4 regions of the Sideroxydans sp. CL21 genome follow, and region 3 is predicted to be linked to each of the others. Evidence: predicted binding sites of a transcription regulator. Region 3 holds the regulator's gene; each other region holds the start of a gene.
The links. Region 3 encodes sigma-54, which starts transcription at its own class of promoters, with help from an activator protein. Its sites were predicted from a motif close to TGGCACNNTTCCTGCT; they were not measured.
Positions count from the first base shown of each region.

Region 1: QOY30_RS07615 (glycogen/starch/alpha-glucan phosphorylase) is a predicted target of sigma-54. The motif match lies at 1,991-2,006, and genes of this name have one in related genera.
Region 2: QOY30_RS12685 (4Fe4S-binding leucine-rich repeat protein) is a predicted target of sigma-54. The motif match lies at 1,800-1,815, and genes of this name have one in related genera.
Region 4: nifH (nitrogenase iron protein) is a predicted target of sigma-54. The motif match lies at 1,610-1,625, and genes of this name have one in related genera.

Region 1 covers NZ_LR699166.1:1,635,071-1,638,200, reverse strand. The annotation lists gene QOY30_RS07615 (glycogen/starch/alpha-glucan phosphorylase) at 1-1,943, opposite strand, end outside; gene QOY30_RS07610 (glycoside hydrolase family 57 protein) at 2,386-3,130, opposite strand, start outside.
Region 2 covers NZ_LR699166.1:2,712,933-2,716,062, reverse strand. The annotation lists gene modC (molybdenum ABC transporter ATP-binding protein) at 1-391, shown strand, start outside; gene modD (ModD protein) at 410-1,249, shown strand; gene QOY30_RS12690 (GNAT family N-acetyltransferase) at 1,246-1,695, shown strand; gene QOY30_RS12685 (4Fe4S-binding leucine-rich repeat protein) at 1,849-2,619, shown strand; gene QOY30_RS12680 (hypothetical protein) at 2,904-3,130, shown strand, end outside.
Region 3 covers NZ_LR699166.1:437,838-440,967, forward strand. The annotation lists gene hpf (ribosome hibernation-promoting factor, HPF/YfiA family) at 53-376, opposite strand; gene QOY30_RS02185 (RNA polymerase factor sigma-54) at 393-1,832, opposite strand; gene lptB (LPS export ABC transporter ATP-binding protein) at 1,870-2,592, opposite strand; gene lptA (lipopolysaccharide transport periplasmic protein LptA) at 2,589-3,130, opposite strand, start outside.
Region 4 covers NZ_LR699166.1:2,735,225-2,738,354, forward strand. The annotation lists gene nifD (nitrogenase molybdenum-iron protein alpha chain) at 1-474, opposite strand, end outside; gene nifH (nitrogenase iron protein) at 666-1,544, opposite strand; gene QOY30_RS12820 (NAD(+)--dinitrogen-reductase ADP-D-ribosyltransferase) at 1,654-2,556, shown strand; gene QOY30_RS12825 (hypothetical protein) at 2,660-3,130, opposite strand, start outside.

The DNA.
Region 1 (3,130 bases), 1.2 Mb from region 3:
CGATAATCGGGTAAAAAAGCCAACCTTAACAATCCCTTGGTGGCCGGATCGTGATTGACGACATCTGCCACCGCCGTCACCAGGCGAATGATGCGCTTTGCCATGATGTAACCGGGTGCGGCCTTGCCGCCGATCAACACGCAACGCGAAGTCCAGTTTGCGACGTCGCCGCGTTTGATGCGGTCATACAGGTGAATGACATGCAGCACATTGAGCAATTGGCGCTTGTATTCGTGAATACGCTTCACCTGCACATCGAACATCGCGGCAGGATCGAATTCGACTCCGCAATCGGACGCGACCATCTCTGCGAGGCGCTGCTTGTTGGACTGTTTTACCTTGTGCCACTCGGTGCGGAACTTTTTATCACCGGCAAACCCCTTCAACGCCGTCAACTTGGTCAGGTCAGTGCGCCATGCATCGCCGATACTGCGGTCAATCAGGCTGCTCAACAAAGGATTGCTTGATGCCATCCAGCGGCGCGGTGTCACACCGTTGGTCTTGTTGTTGAACTTACTCGGCCAAAGCTCGAAAAAATCATGGAACAGATGCTGTTGCAATAGCTGCGAATGCAGCGCCGCGACGCCATTAACCGAGTGGCACGCCACCACGGCCAGGTAAGCCATGCGTATCTGCGGTGTTCCAGTTTCATCGATGATGGACATGCGGCGCTCACGATCAATGTCGCCCGGCCAGCGCATCGAGACTTCCCGGGTAAAGCGCGCGTTGATTTCGCGAATAATATCCAGCAATCGCGGCAGCAAACGTCCGAACATGCTCACTGCCCAGCGCTCCAGCGCTTCCGGCAGCAAAGTATGGTTGGTATAGGCCATGGTATTCGACGTGATCTCCCATGCCTCATCCCAACCCAGGCCATGCTCATCCATCAGCAAGCGCATCAATTCCGGTACGGCACAGGTCGGATGGGTATCGTTCAGCTGGAAGCAATTTTTCGCGGCAAAGCCGGAAAAATTCTGACCATGTTTATGGACCCACTTCCGCAACACATCCTGCAGGCTCGCCGATGCCAGGAAGTACTGCTGGCGCAAGCGCAATTCCTTGCCGTTTTCGCTGGCATCGTTCGGGTATAGCACCATGGTGATATGCTCAGCCGCGTTCTTGGCCGCGACGGCCTCGGTGTAGCTGCCGGCATTGAACTCGTCCAGATCGAACTCTTCGGTCGCGGTTGCTTTCCACAAGCGCAAGGTATTCACCGTACCGTTGCCATATCCTGGTATCGGCATGTCGAAAGGCACAGCCAGCACGTCCTGGGTGTCGACCCAGCGCGCAAGCGTGTTTCCGGCCGCATCAATGTAGAAATCGCTGCGCCCGCCGAACTTGACCCTGACCGCATATTCCGGACGCTCGATCTCCCAGGGATTGCCATTGCGCAGCCAGTGATCCGGCTCCTCCAGCTGGTGCCCATGATCGATCTTTTGACGGAACATGCCATACTCGTAACGAATGCCGTATCCCGTCACCGGCAATTGCAGCGTCGCACAGCTATCCAGGAAGCACGCCGCCAATCGACCCAGGCCGCCATTACCCAAACCGGCATCGCTCTCCAGTTCCTGCACCTCTTCCATGTCCAGGCCCAGATTGCGCATCGCCTCCGCACCGGCCCCCTGCAGATCCATGTTCAACAGCGCGTTGCCCAAAGCCCGCCCCATCAGGAACTCCAGTGACAGGTAATACGCCTGTTTGCAATCGGACTCGTTGTAAGCGCGCTGGGTTCGCCGCCAACGCTCCACCAGCCGGTCTCTCAATACCAACGCGCAGGAGGAATACACATGGTGCGACGACACACTTGCACTATCCCAGCCGAGTGTGTGATTGAAGTAGCGGCAGAAATCTTCTTCCAGCCCGATTGCATTCATACCCAGGGGTGGTATTTTCAGCGTGTTCGGATGTTTGGCGAGAAACGGCTTGTTGACAGTATTCATTTCATTTCCAAATTTAAAATTTTAAAGATTAGTTGCTGGAAATCTGCAGCAACATTGATGCCAAGTTTCAGTCTGTCAGTCAAGAATTCCGAACGTACTTTCATGAAGGTCAACCATGCATAGGCAACAACCCGGACTCATCCTTTCCGGAACGGCTACGGCACCAACACGGTGCAGCTGGCACCGACCGGCACCAACTTGCCTCGTTACGCCATTTCCCTCCAAAAACTCAATCATGTCATAGCAAGCGATCCGCCACCCATATGCGGATATGGAAAGCGATTTAAAATGCTGGATGTAGATCGGGTAAACGCGGGGAAAAGCCATAACAGCATGAATAAATCACATGCGCCACATGGGTAAGTTTCCCCACAAACGTGAACGAATACCAACACTGCAACAACGAAATCGCTTTAGTCATGCTCAGCCACTTCAACTAATTTCAAACCACTTCGGAACGGCGCATGGTCCCGCCCATCGCAGGTGCGCCGCTGCCTACGCTGAGTACGTGTTGCAGTTCCTCCGGTGCCCTGAGCTTGAGCAAGTGGTACAAGTTGGAAAGGTTGCGCCTGAACAAGCTGTCGAACGACGCAACGCTCAGCGCCGAATTGTAATCACCGAACCACCAGAACCAATCCGAACCTTCGCAATCTGCAAGCTGTTCGGTGGCCAGGCGCATTTCCTCTTCATTTAGCCGTCCGCTCGCCATGACAATGTCGTAACTGCGTTTTGCATCGCACAGCAGATCCCAACCGCGATTTTTGTCGGGAGAACCGATCCAGGTGCTGAATGTGCCGTATACCCAGCTGCCCGCCACCAGCTGCTGCAATTTGCTCGGCGTCACACACGCATCCTGTCCGTCCAGACCCCGCACACATTCATGAAAAGTGGTGGTGCGGATATCCGGATGGTTTTCCAGTTTGGCATACAATTCGGACAGGAAGTAATAGGCGTTGTAAGGATAATATTCCCATGCGTTTTCGCCATCCAGGATCACCGTGACCACGGGATCATCCGCGCCGGGTGAGTTGCGCAATATCTCCTCCAGTTGATGGACGAAATCGGCGGCGGCATCGTCGCCCTTCCACTTCGCGTATTCGAAGCCGACCTTGTCAGACAGGTGGTCATCGCGGAAGAAACAATAGATAGGCTTGCCGCCGGTCTCAACCAGATAAGGTTTGTACAGA
Region 2 (3,130 bases), 2.3 Mb from region 3:
TGCGCATTTCGACGACGCAGGCGCGGTGATCGAGGCGGTGGTGGTGCAGCACGATGAAACCTATCACCTGACGCGGCTGGATTTTTCCGGCGGCAGCCTGTGGGTGGGGCAAGAGCAGCAGCCATTCGGCAGCAAAGTGCGGGCCCGCGTGCTGGCACGCGATGTCAGTATCGCCACGCAACAGCCGCACGGCTCCAGCATCACCAATATCCTGCATGCTCGCATTGCGGAGATTCGCGACGAAGGGCCGGACAAGGTGATCGTACGCCTGGCGGTTGGCGAGTCGCATGTACTGCTGTCGCGCATCACGCGCCGCTCGCGCGACCTGCTCAAGCTTTCAGTCGGGATGGATGTGTTCGCCCAGGTGAAGAGCGTGGCGTTGATGGCGTAATGAGGAGGTGAACAGGACATGAACTATCTGGCATTGACGGATGAAGAACTGGCGTACTTGCTGTATGACGATGTGCCTTGCGGCGATCTCACAACAGAGACATTGGGCATAGCACAGCAGACGGCGCGTCTGGAATTCCGTGCGCGGCAGGAAATGGTGGTATGCGCCATCGAAGAAGCTGCGCGCTTGTTCACTTTGAGCGGTGCGAAAGCCGATGTGCATGTGCATTCCGGGCGGCATGCAGGCAAAGATGAGCTGTTGCTTGAAGCGCAGGGCAATGCGCAGATTCTGCATCGGGTATGGAAAACGGCACAGGTGCTGGTGGAGTGGGCGAGCGGTATCAGTACGGCCAGCGCCGCCATCGTAATTGCCGCATCGCCTGTTGCAGTGGCATGTACTCGCAAGAACGTGCCCGGCACCAAGGCACTGTCGGTCAAGGCGGTACGCGCCGGAGGAGCGACCATGCACCGCCTCGGGTTGTCGGAATCGATGCTGCTGTTCCCGGAACATCGCATGTACCTTGATGAAACGCCCGCAGCCACTGTGGCGCGGATCAAGCGCGCAGAGCCGGAAAGAAAGCTGGTCGTGGAAGTCGTCACCGTCGAGGAGGCGGTCGTCTGGGCCACAGCCGGTGCAGAGGTGTTGCAGCTGGAAAAATTTGTGCCGGAATCCGTTGCCGAATGCCGCGGCACGCTGGATCGGGCCGGGCTTAAGCCGGTACTTGCGGTGGCAGGCGGCATCCGGGCCGACAACGCCGCGGCCTATGTGCGAGCCGGTGCAGACTTGCTGGTGACGTCTTCACCTTACACTGCACCGCCCAAGGATGTGCAGGTGCGCTTTTTCAAAGTGACGCCATGATTGCGATTGACTTTGCAACAGAGGATGACCTGCCGCAACTTGCCGATCTGCTCGCCGAGTTGTTCACACTGGAAAGCGATTTTCAGCCAGACCGCGACAGGCAGCTGCGCGCCCTGCGCCTGATACTTGGCGAACCGGCATTGGGCAGATTGTTTGTGCTGCGCGTTGACGACAAGGTGGCGGGCATTGCGAATGCACTGCTTACCGTCAGTACGGCGGAAGGGGGACGCGTCCTGTTGCTGGAAGATGTGATCGTGCGCAGCGAACATCGCGGCGGCGGGCTGGGACGTCGGCTGGTCGAGCATGTGCTGGCTTGGGCGCAGGAGCAAGGCATGACGCGCGTCACCCTGCTGGCGGACCGCGACAATCATGCTGCATTGGATTTCTACCGCAGGCTGGGATTCGAACATTCGAACATGCGGGTGTTGCGCAAACCGCTGGCCTGAAATACATCGTTTTGTAGCAATCGTTACAAAAACTTCCCATCCTCTTCTTTTTGAATCTACTTCCATTTCCCGTCCTTGCTGGGTTTGCAGCCTATTTCACCTGCTGGCACAATGGTTGCTCATCTCCATCACAGGTTTATTGCGGAGCGACAATTGAAAGTCTTGAACATGTCGGAACGTCATTCTGAGGTGTCGCCGTTGATCGATGTCATGCGCGCCGACTGCTCGGTATGTCCCCATCGGGTATTGTTGGCGGAAGGTAAATGTGTCCCCGGGGACATCTGCCTGACTGCACAGAGCGGTCGGCAGATCGACCGCTTCCTGCGGCGCAATCCGCAGATTGCACAGGGTTATCTGGCTGATGGATTCTGGGAACGCCGTGCCATCGCTGCACGCTATGCGCCGCTGGAACTGATGCGGCAGATGCCGCGCGACGTGGACGAAGTGGTGCGCCGTGTGGTGGCGAGCCGCTTGCCGATCGATGAGCTGGACGACTACCTGCACGACACCGACCGCGAAGTGCGCATGACGGTGGCCGAGCGCATCGCGCCGGAGCGCCTGACCGCTTTTATCGGTGACGAGGATTATCTGGTGCGCTTGCAGGCGGCGAAGCGCCTGCCGCACGGGCAGTTGCGGCGCATGGTGGGTGACGAGGACAGGGAAGTGCGCAAGGAAGTGGCGCGGCGCTTGCCGTCGTTTGCCTTGGGCATGATGGCCAAAGACGAGGATGCGGAAGTGCGGCGTATCGCCGCGGCGCGGATGTTGCCGGCCGATGCGGCAAAGATGCTGGCAGACAGCGATTGGGTCGTGCGTCTGGAAGCGGCGCAGCTCGCGCCTCTTGAAAACATTGCCGGACTGGTGGACGATGACGAGCCGGATGTGCGCGCTGTCGTGCGCCAGCGATTGAATGAAGTGCGCTTCTAGAAATTCAAAGTTCTAAGCAAGACAAGGCGCGAGCAACAAATTGCGACGCAGCATATGCGGCCATGACACGGTGCGGCAAGGCCGTCTGGTGCGGGAATGACCGCCAGCGCCATCTCCCGCAAGCTGCTGCTTCGCAGTAACGTGTCGATGGCACATATGTGAGGAGTAATTTTTGTGAGTAACGTCGTATTGCGACGAAGCGGGGTAAGCAGGCAATCCGCGAAGCGGATGCTCGCAAATTTGGATTTATAGAAGTGCGCTGTATTTTTGCCTGGAGATTATGAATGAGTATCTATACGCTTGACGAAACCACTTTGCGCAACCTGGCGGAAGAGATCGAAGCCATCCCGCCGCGACCGCATCACAGCACACTGCTGGAGATCGCCAATCGCATTCGTCCCGGCTGCACCTTTCGTTATGCGCTGAACCGCGGCGGCTGGTATCGTCCCGGCGGAGTCATCGCCGCCGACGGTACCCGCATCGCCGAGAGCCTGGTAACCTGGGCGAAGAT
Region 3 (3,130 bases):
TTTCACCATAACAAGAAAACGGGGCAACCACTTCTGGTTGCCCCGCATCGCTTCAGTCTGCTGCGCTTTGCTTGCCGGTTTCGTCATGGCGACGCGCGGTGTACTTTTCCTTGTGTTTCAACACCTGGCGGTCCAGCGAATCGACCAGTGCGTCTATGGCCACATACAGGTTGCTGTCCTCGGTTTCGGCGAAGATGGCTTTGCCGGAAACATGGACGTTGGCTTCGGCTTTCTGCACCAGCTTGTCCACAGACAGGATCACGTTGATGTCGATCACGTTGTCGAAATGGCGTTTGACCTTGTCCAGTTTGCTGAGCACATGTTCGCGGATGGCCGGCGTGATTTCGAGGTGACGTCCTGTGAGGTTGAGGTTCATGGCCTGCTCCTTTTGGTTAGAGTGATTTACGAAGATTTACCGGAAGGATGTTCATCCCCTCGCGGTATTTTGCCACGGTACGGCGGGCGACTAGAATGCCCTGCTGTGCCAGGATTTCTGACATGCGACTGTCGGTGAGCGGGTGTTTCCCGTCTTCCTCGCTGACCAATTGCTTGATCAGTGCACGGATGGCGGTGGATGAGCACGCACCGCCCGCTTCGGTGGCAAGGCCGCTGCCGAAGAAGTATTTGAATTCGTAGATGCCGCGCGGGGTGAGCATGAACTTCTGTGTAGTCACGCGCGAAATGGTGGATTCATGCAGTTCGAGTTGTTCGGCGATCTCGCGCAGCACCAGCGGGCGCATGGCGATGTCACCGTGCTCGAAGAACTGGCGCTGCCTTTCGACGATGGCCTGCGATACGCGCAAAATAGTTTCGAAACGTTGCTGCAGGTTTTTGATGAACCAGCGCGCTTCCTGCAGTTGCCCGGCCATTTCCTGCGCGTTCTTCTCGTTGCGCTGTTGCAGGATGTTGGCATACACCTGATTGATGCGCAGGCGCGGCATGGCTTCCGGATTCAAACGTGCGCGCCAGATGCCGCCGTGGCGTTCCACCAGTACGTCCGGCACCACATAGTCCGCAGCACGATGCTCGAAGGCCGAACCGGGTTTGGGTTGCAGATGCACGATCAGATCCTGTGCGCAGCGCAAGGCGTCATCGTCGCAGCGCAGGGCCTTTTTCAATTTGCTGAAATCCCGCGCGGCCAGCAAGTCCAGATGATCGCTGACAATGGCCAATGCCAGATCGCGGCCCGGTATATCTTCCGGCATGGCACGCAGTTGCAATGCCAGGCATTCGCTCAGGTTGCGTGCGCCGATACCGGGTGCATCCAGATATTGCAACTGCACCAGAGCCGTTTCCAGATCGTCCAGCGAAATGTCCAGTTCGGGCGGCAGCAGTTCGAAAATTTCTTCCAACGGTTGCGACAGGTAGGCATTTTCGTCCAGCGCGTCGATGAGTAGTCCGATGATCTTCTTGTCGCGCGGATCCATCTGGCTCATGTTCAATTCCCAGAGCAAGTGCTCACGCATGCTGGGTTTCTCGGCGGCGACTTCGGAATAGCCGTCGTCCTCGTCGTCAGGGCCGGACGAGGATGACGATGAAGAGAACGTAGGTTCGGGCCATTCGTTGCCGTCGTCTTTGCGTGATTCAGCTTCGGCAGGGGCGCTGCTCGTTTCGGTACTGCCGGAAGGGGCGGGGATGTCGGAGCTGCTGTTGCCGCTATAGGTCTGGTTGGTACTGTCGTCCTCGCGCTCAAGGAAGGGATTCTCGTCCAGCAGGCGCGCAGTCTCCTGATTGATCTCCAGCGTCGAAAGTTGCAGCAGCTTGATGGCCTGCTGCAACTGGGGCGTGAGCATCAGTTGTTGGGATTGCCTGAGTTGGAGAGAGTGTTTCATCGTGGCTATTCGGTGAGTGGCGGTTTTATCCTGATCTTTACAGCTTGAAGTGTTCGCCCAAATACACCTTCCTCACGCCCTCATTATAGATGATTTCGTCGGGATTGCCCTCCGCCATTACCGAACCGGCGTTGATAATGTAAGCGCGGTCGCAGATACCCAGCGTCTCGCGCACGTTATGGTCCGTAATGAGTACGCCGATACCGCGTTCCTTGAGGAAACGGATGATCTTCTGGATGTCGATCACGGCGATGGGATCGACCCCGGCGAAAGGTTCGTCGAGCAGGATGAAGCGCGGGTCGGTTGCCAGCGAACGGGCGATTTCCACCCGCCGCCGTTCGCCGCCGGACAGGCTGATGGCCGGATTGTCGCGGATATGGGTAATGTGCAGATCGTTCAGCAACGCTTCCAGCCGCAGGTCCATCTCGGCATCGGCATAACCCTGCAACTCCAGCACGGCCCGGATGTTTTCGGTCACGGTCAGGCGGCGGAAAATGGAGGCTTCCTGCGGCAGATAGGCCAGACCGAGGCGCGCGCGACGATGGATGGGGAGGTGCGTGATTTCCTGGTCGTCGATGAATATCTCGCCGCCGTCCGCAGCGACCAGGCCGACGATCATGTAGAAGCTGGTGGTCTTGCCCGCACCGTTTGGTCCCAGCAACCCGACCACTTCGCCGCTTTTTACGGACAGCGATACATCATGCACTACAGTGCGGGCGCGATAGCGCTTGTTCAGCGAGACGGTTCTGAGTTCACTCATGGTTTTTCGTTGGTCAATGTCGGGCTGGATTCGATGGTGAGCGGCGCATTCTTGGGCGCGGGTTTGTCGGGGCTCTCTTCGGCTTTTGGCTGGATCACCGCATGCACGCGGCCCTTGTTCGGGTCGTTGGCATGAGCGGGATCGCCAAACACCTTGAACACCTCGGTACGGGTACTGTACTCGATGTGGTCTCCCTGCACATCGTCCAGTTCGCGCTTGACGCGGGCGTGCACGTAGAAATCGACAACCTCGGCACGGGTATCGTACACGATTCGTTCACCGTAACCTTCCATGTACTGATCCGTGCCTTCCTGTTTCTGGCGGAAATTGGCGAGGTGTCCGGTGGCGGTGCAATGCTTGAAGCCCAGTTTGTCCTGCGTCACGACGACTTTTTCCGCCCGGATGCGGATCGTTCCCTGGGTGAGTTCGACTTCGCCCTCGAACACGCTGACTTGCTTGACGTCATCGACGACGACGCGATCCGACTCCAGATGGATGGGTTTGTCGCGATCCGCATCTTCGGCGTGCAGCAGGCCGC
Region 4 (3,130 bases), 2.3 Mb from region 3:
CAGGCCAATCGGGCACTCGGATTGCACGGAGATACCCTTGTTCAGCGGGAACAGCTGCTCGATTTCGCCGATGAGTTTGGCCAGCTTTTTATCGCCACCGAACACGATGTCTTTTTCCTGGAAATCGGAAGTGAAGTTCATCGTGCCGAATGTATTGATCCCTGTGGTGCCGACGTAGTAGTTACGACGACCTGCACGGGAATATTGACCACAGCCAACCGGGCCGTGAGAAATGTGAATCATATCCTTGATCGGGCCCCACACCACGCCTTTGGAACCGGCGTAGGCGCAACCGCGAATGGTCATCACACCCGGCAACGATTTGCGGTTGGAGGTGATGCACTTCTTGGACTGTTCGATGGATTGATCATTGACCGCCAGGTGTTTCTCGCGGTCCTTCTTTGCTTTCTCCGGATAAACCTCAAGCACCTCCTGGATCAGGGCTTCGGTTTCTTCGCGTGTTAATGCAGTCATTTCATTCTCCTTAAATGACCCACCAATATGTGGAGTCTGTCAGAGGTTATGTAGGTTGGGTTAGCCCGCAGGGCGTAACCCAACATCATTTGAGACTGTCGGGTTATACCCGCAAGGGGTAGGCCGTATTTGTAAGGGGAGCAAAGCTCCCAACAACTGCGCACCGCCTTTCGGCTAACCCGACCTACAACTTAAGCAGCCAGTTCAGCCGCTTTCTTGCCGATGATGGATTCGTCTTCTGCTTCCATGATGCCGAATTCCATCAACAATGCTTCCAACTCGTCCATGGTGATCGGGGTCGGGATAACGAACTTCTTGTTCTCCACGATCTTTCTCGCCAGTGCGCGATACTCGTCAGCCTGTTTGTGTGTAGGATCGTATTCGATCACGGTCATGCGGCGGATCTCGGCGTGCTGCACAGCGTTGTCGCGCGGGATGAAGTGGATCATCTGCGAACCCAGCTTGCCAGCCAGCGCCATGATGAGTTCATCTTCGCGGTCGGTGTTGCGGCTGTTGCAGATCAGGCCGGCCAGACGCACGCTGCCGGAGTTCGCATACTTCACGATGCCCTTGGCAATGTTGTTGGCTGCATACATCGCCATCATTTCGCCGGAGCAAACGATGTAGATCTCCTGCGCCTTGTTTTCGCGAATCGGCATGGCGAAACCGCCGCACACCACGTCACCCAGCACGTCGTAGAAAACGAAGTCGAGTGCCTCGTCATACGCGCCTTCTTCTTCGAGGAAGTTGATGGCGGTGATGACGCCGCGGCCGGCACAACCAACGCCGGGCTCTGGTCCACCGGATTCAACACACTTGATGCCGCCGAAACCAACCGACAACACGTCTTCCAGTTCCAGATCCTCGACGCTACCGGCTTCGGCAGCCAGTTCCATCACGGAGTTTTGTGCCTTCGAGTGCAGAATCAAACGAGTCGAGTCCGCCTTGGGATCGCAGCCGACGATCATTACTTTCTTGCCGGATTCGGCAAGAGCAGCTACCAGGTTCTGGGTGGTAGTCGATTTGCCGATACCGCCCTTCCCGTAAATTGCGCATTGACGCAGAGCCATGTTAGTCTCCTAAGAGTTTCAGAATTTAAATTGCGATTGAAAACTGTCGCTCGCACCCAGTACATCGCAAGCTCCGTGCCACGCCGCCACAGACATCCAACCTCATGAAATGCAAGAGAAAAATAAATCAACCCTACAAGCATTGGTGGATGTACAACACAACAAGACAGATGCCTTTGTAGGAGTAGCTACAAGCCGGAATCCGGTTTTGCCGCGCTCGGCGCGCCTGCCGATCAACCGCTGCAACCTGCCCGCCGACATCCTTGGCGGCCTCACCTTTCAACGTTCGCCCGTCGCGCTAGAACTCGACGGTGTCGCCCAATTCCACCGCGGACTTTTCAAACTGCTGGATCAGATCGACGACGCCACGGACCGCGCCGACGCCTTCACCATGCACATGAATGCTTCGTTCTATCTCGACGAACCGGAACAGGCGGGCTACACATCACAAGCGACGCACAAGCGGCAAAAGGCAGACTATTTGCGCATGGTGCGCGGCTGGAGCTTCGATGCGGATGGGCGGGAAGGGGCTGCCTTGAAGGGCTGGGTGGAATCGCGCTTCGGTCTGCTGCCGCGCCATCATGGAGGACATATACGCAACCTGTCAGGCGAAGCGTATCGGCATTACCTGGAAATGCGCGCCAGCGCGCTGTACGGCACCAACGCGCTGGAGTCGCAGTTCGACCTGCTCTACACCTATTGTCAGTACGAACTCGCGCGACAGCATCCCGGCGAGACCCATCTCACCCTGTATCGCGGCGTGAACCGCGTAGACGACTACGAGACATTATCCGCGCTGGATGAGAAAGGTCGCGTAGTGCTCTTTAATAGCCTGAGCTCATTCACTGCCAGCCGCGAACGCGCTGACGAGTTCGGCGACTACCTGCTCTCCGCGCAAGTGCCGCTTGCCAAAGTGTTTTGCTATACGAGATTGCTGCCGGGGATGTTGCAAGGGGAGGATGAATTTACGGTGATTGGCGGGTTGTATGAGGTTAATATTGCGGCATACTGAATTAAATTCAGACTCGCTTGCCCTTTCAGCGCTATCCAATAATACACATCAAACTTGGCGCCACCTTTCACGCAACGCATCACCACAGTTCGAAATATGAAAACTACTTAGCAGGAAGCCATATATGCGTAAGCGTTATATCAATGCACTTATTAACCAAGCCTGAGCGATCATGCTCGCTGGTACTTTGACTCGAATCAGGCCCCAGGTTATGCCACTTCGTGCCAACCTTTCCTTTTAAAGGCCCATCCAGTGTCGGCACGGGTTTCGCCCCATCACGAACATATCCCAACATCGCGCCGCTTGCCATCCATGCCGCGTATTCACCAGATGCAAATCGATACACGCCATTGTCCCGATAAGCTGTAACAGAAGCCGCACCATCGACAATCTTGCATTCGACGAACCATCCCCATCGGGTCGTATTGACCACAGAGTCATAGGCTGGCGGTCGGAAAACCATATCCGGCTTTTTGCCTATACGCCCATCAGCAGTTCGCTGGCTTGCCCCCCTTTCGACGGTTTCGAAATCCTGCAGCCACGATGCAAGGCGACGCCCCGATCTGCGTTCGTT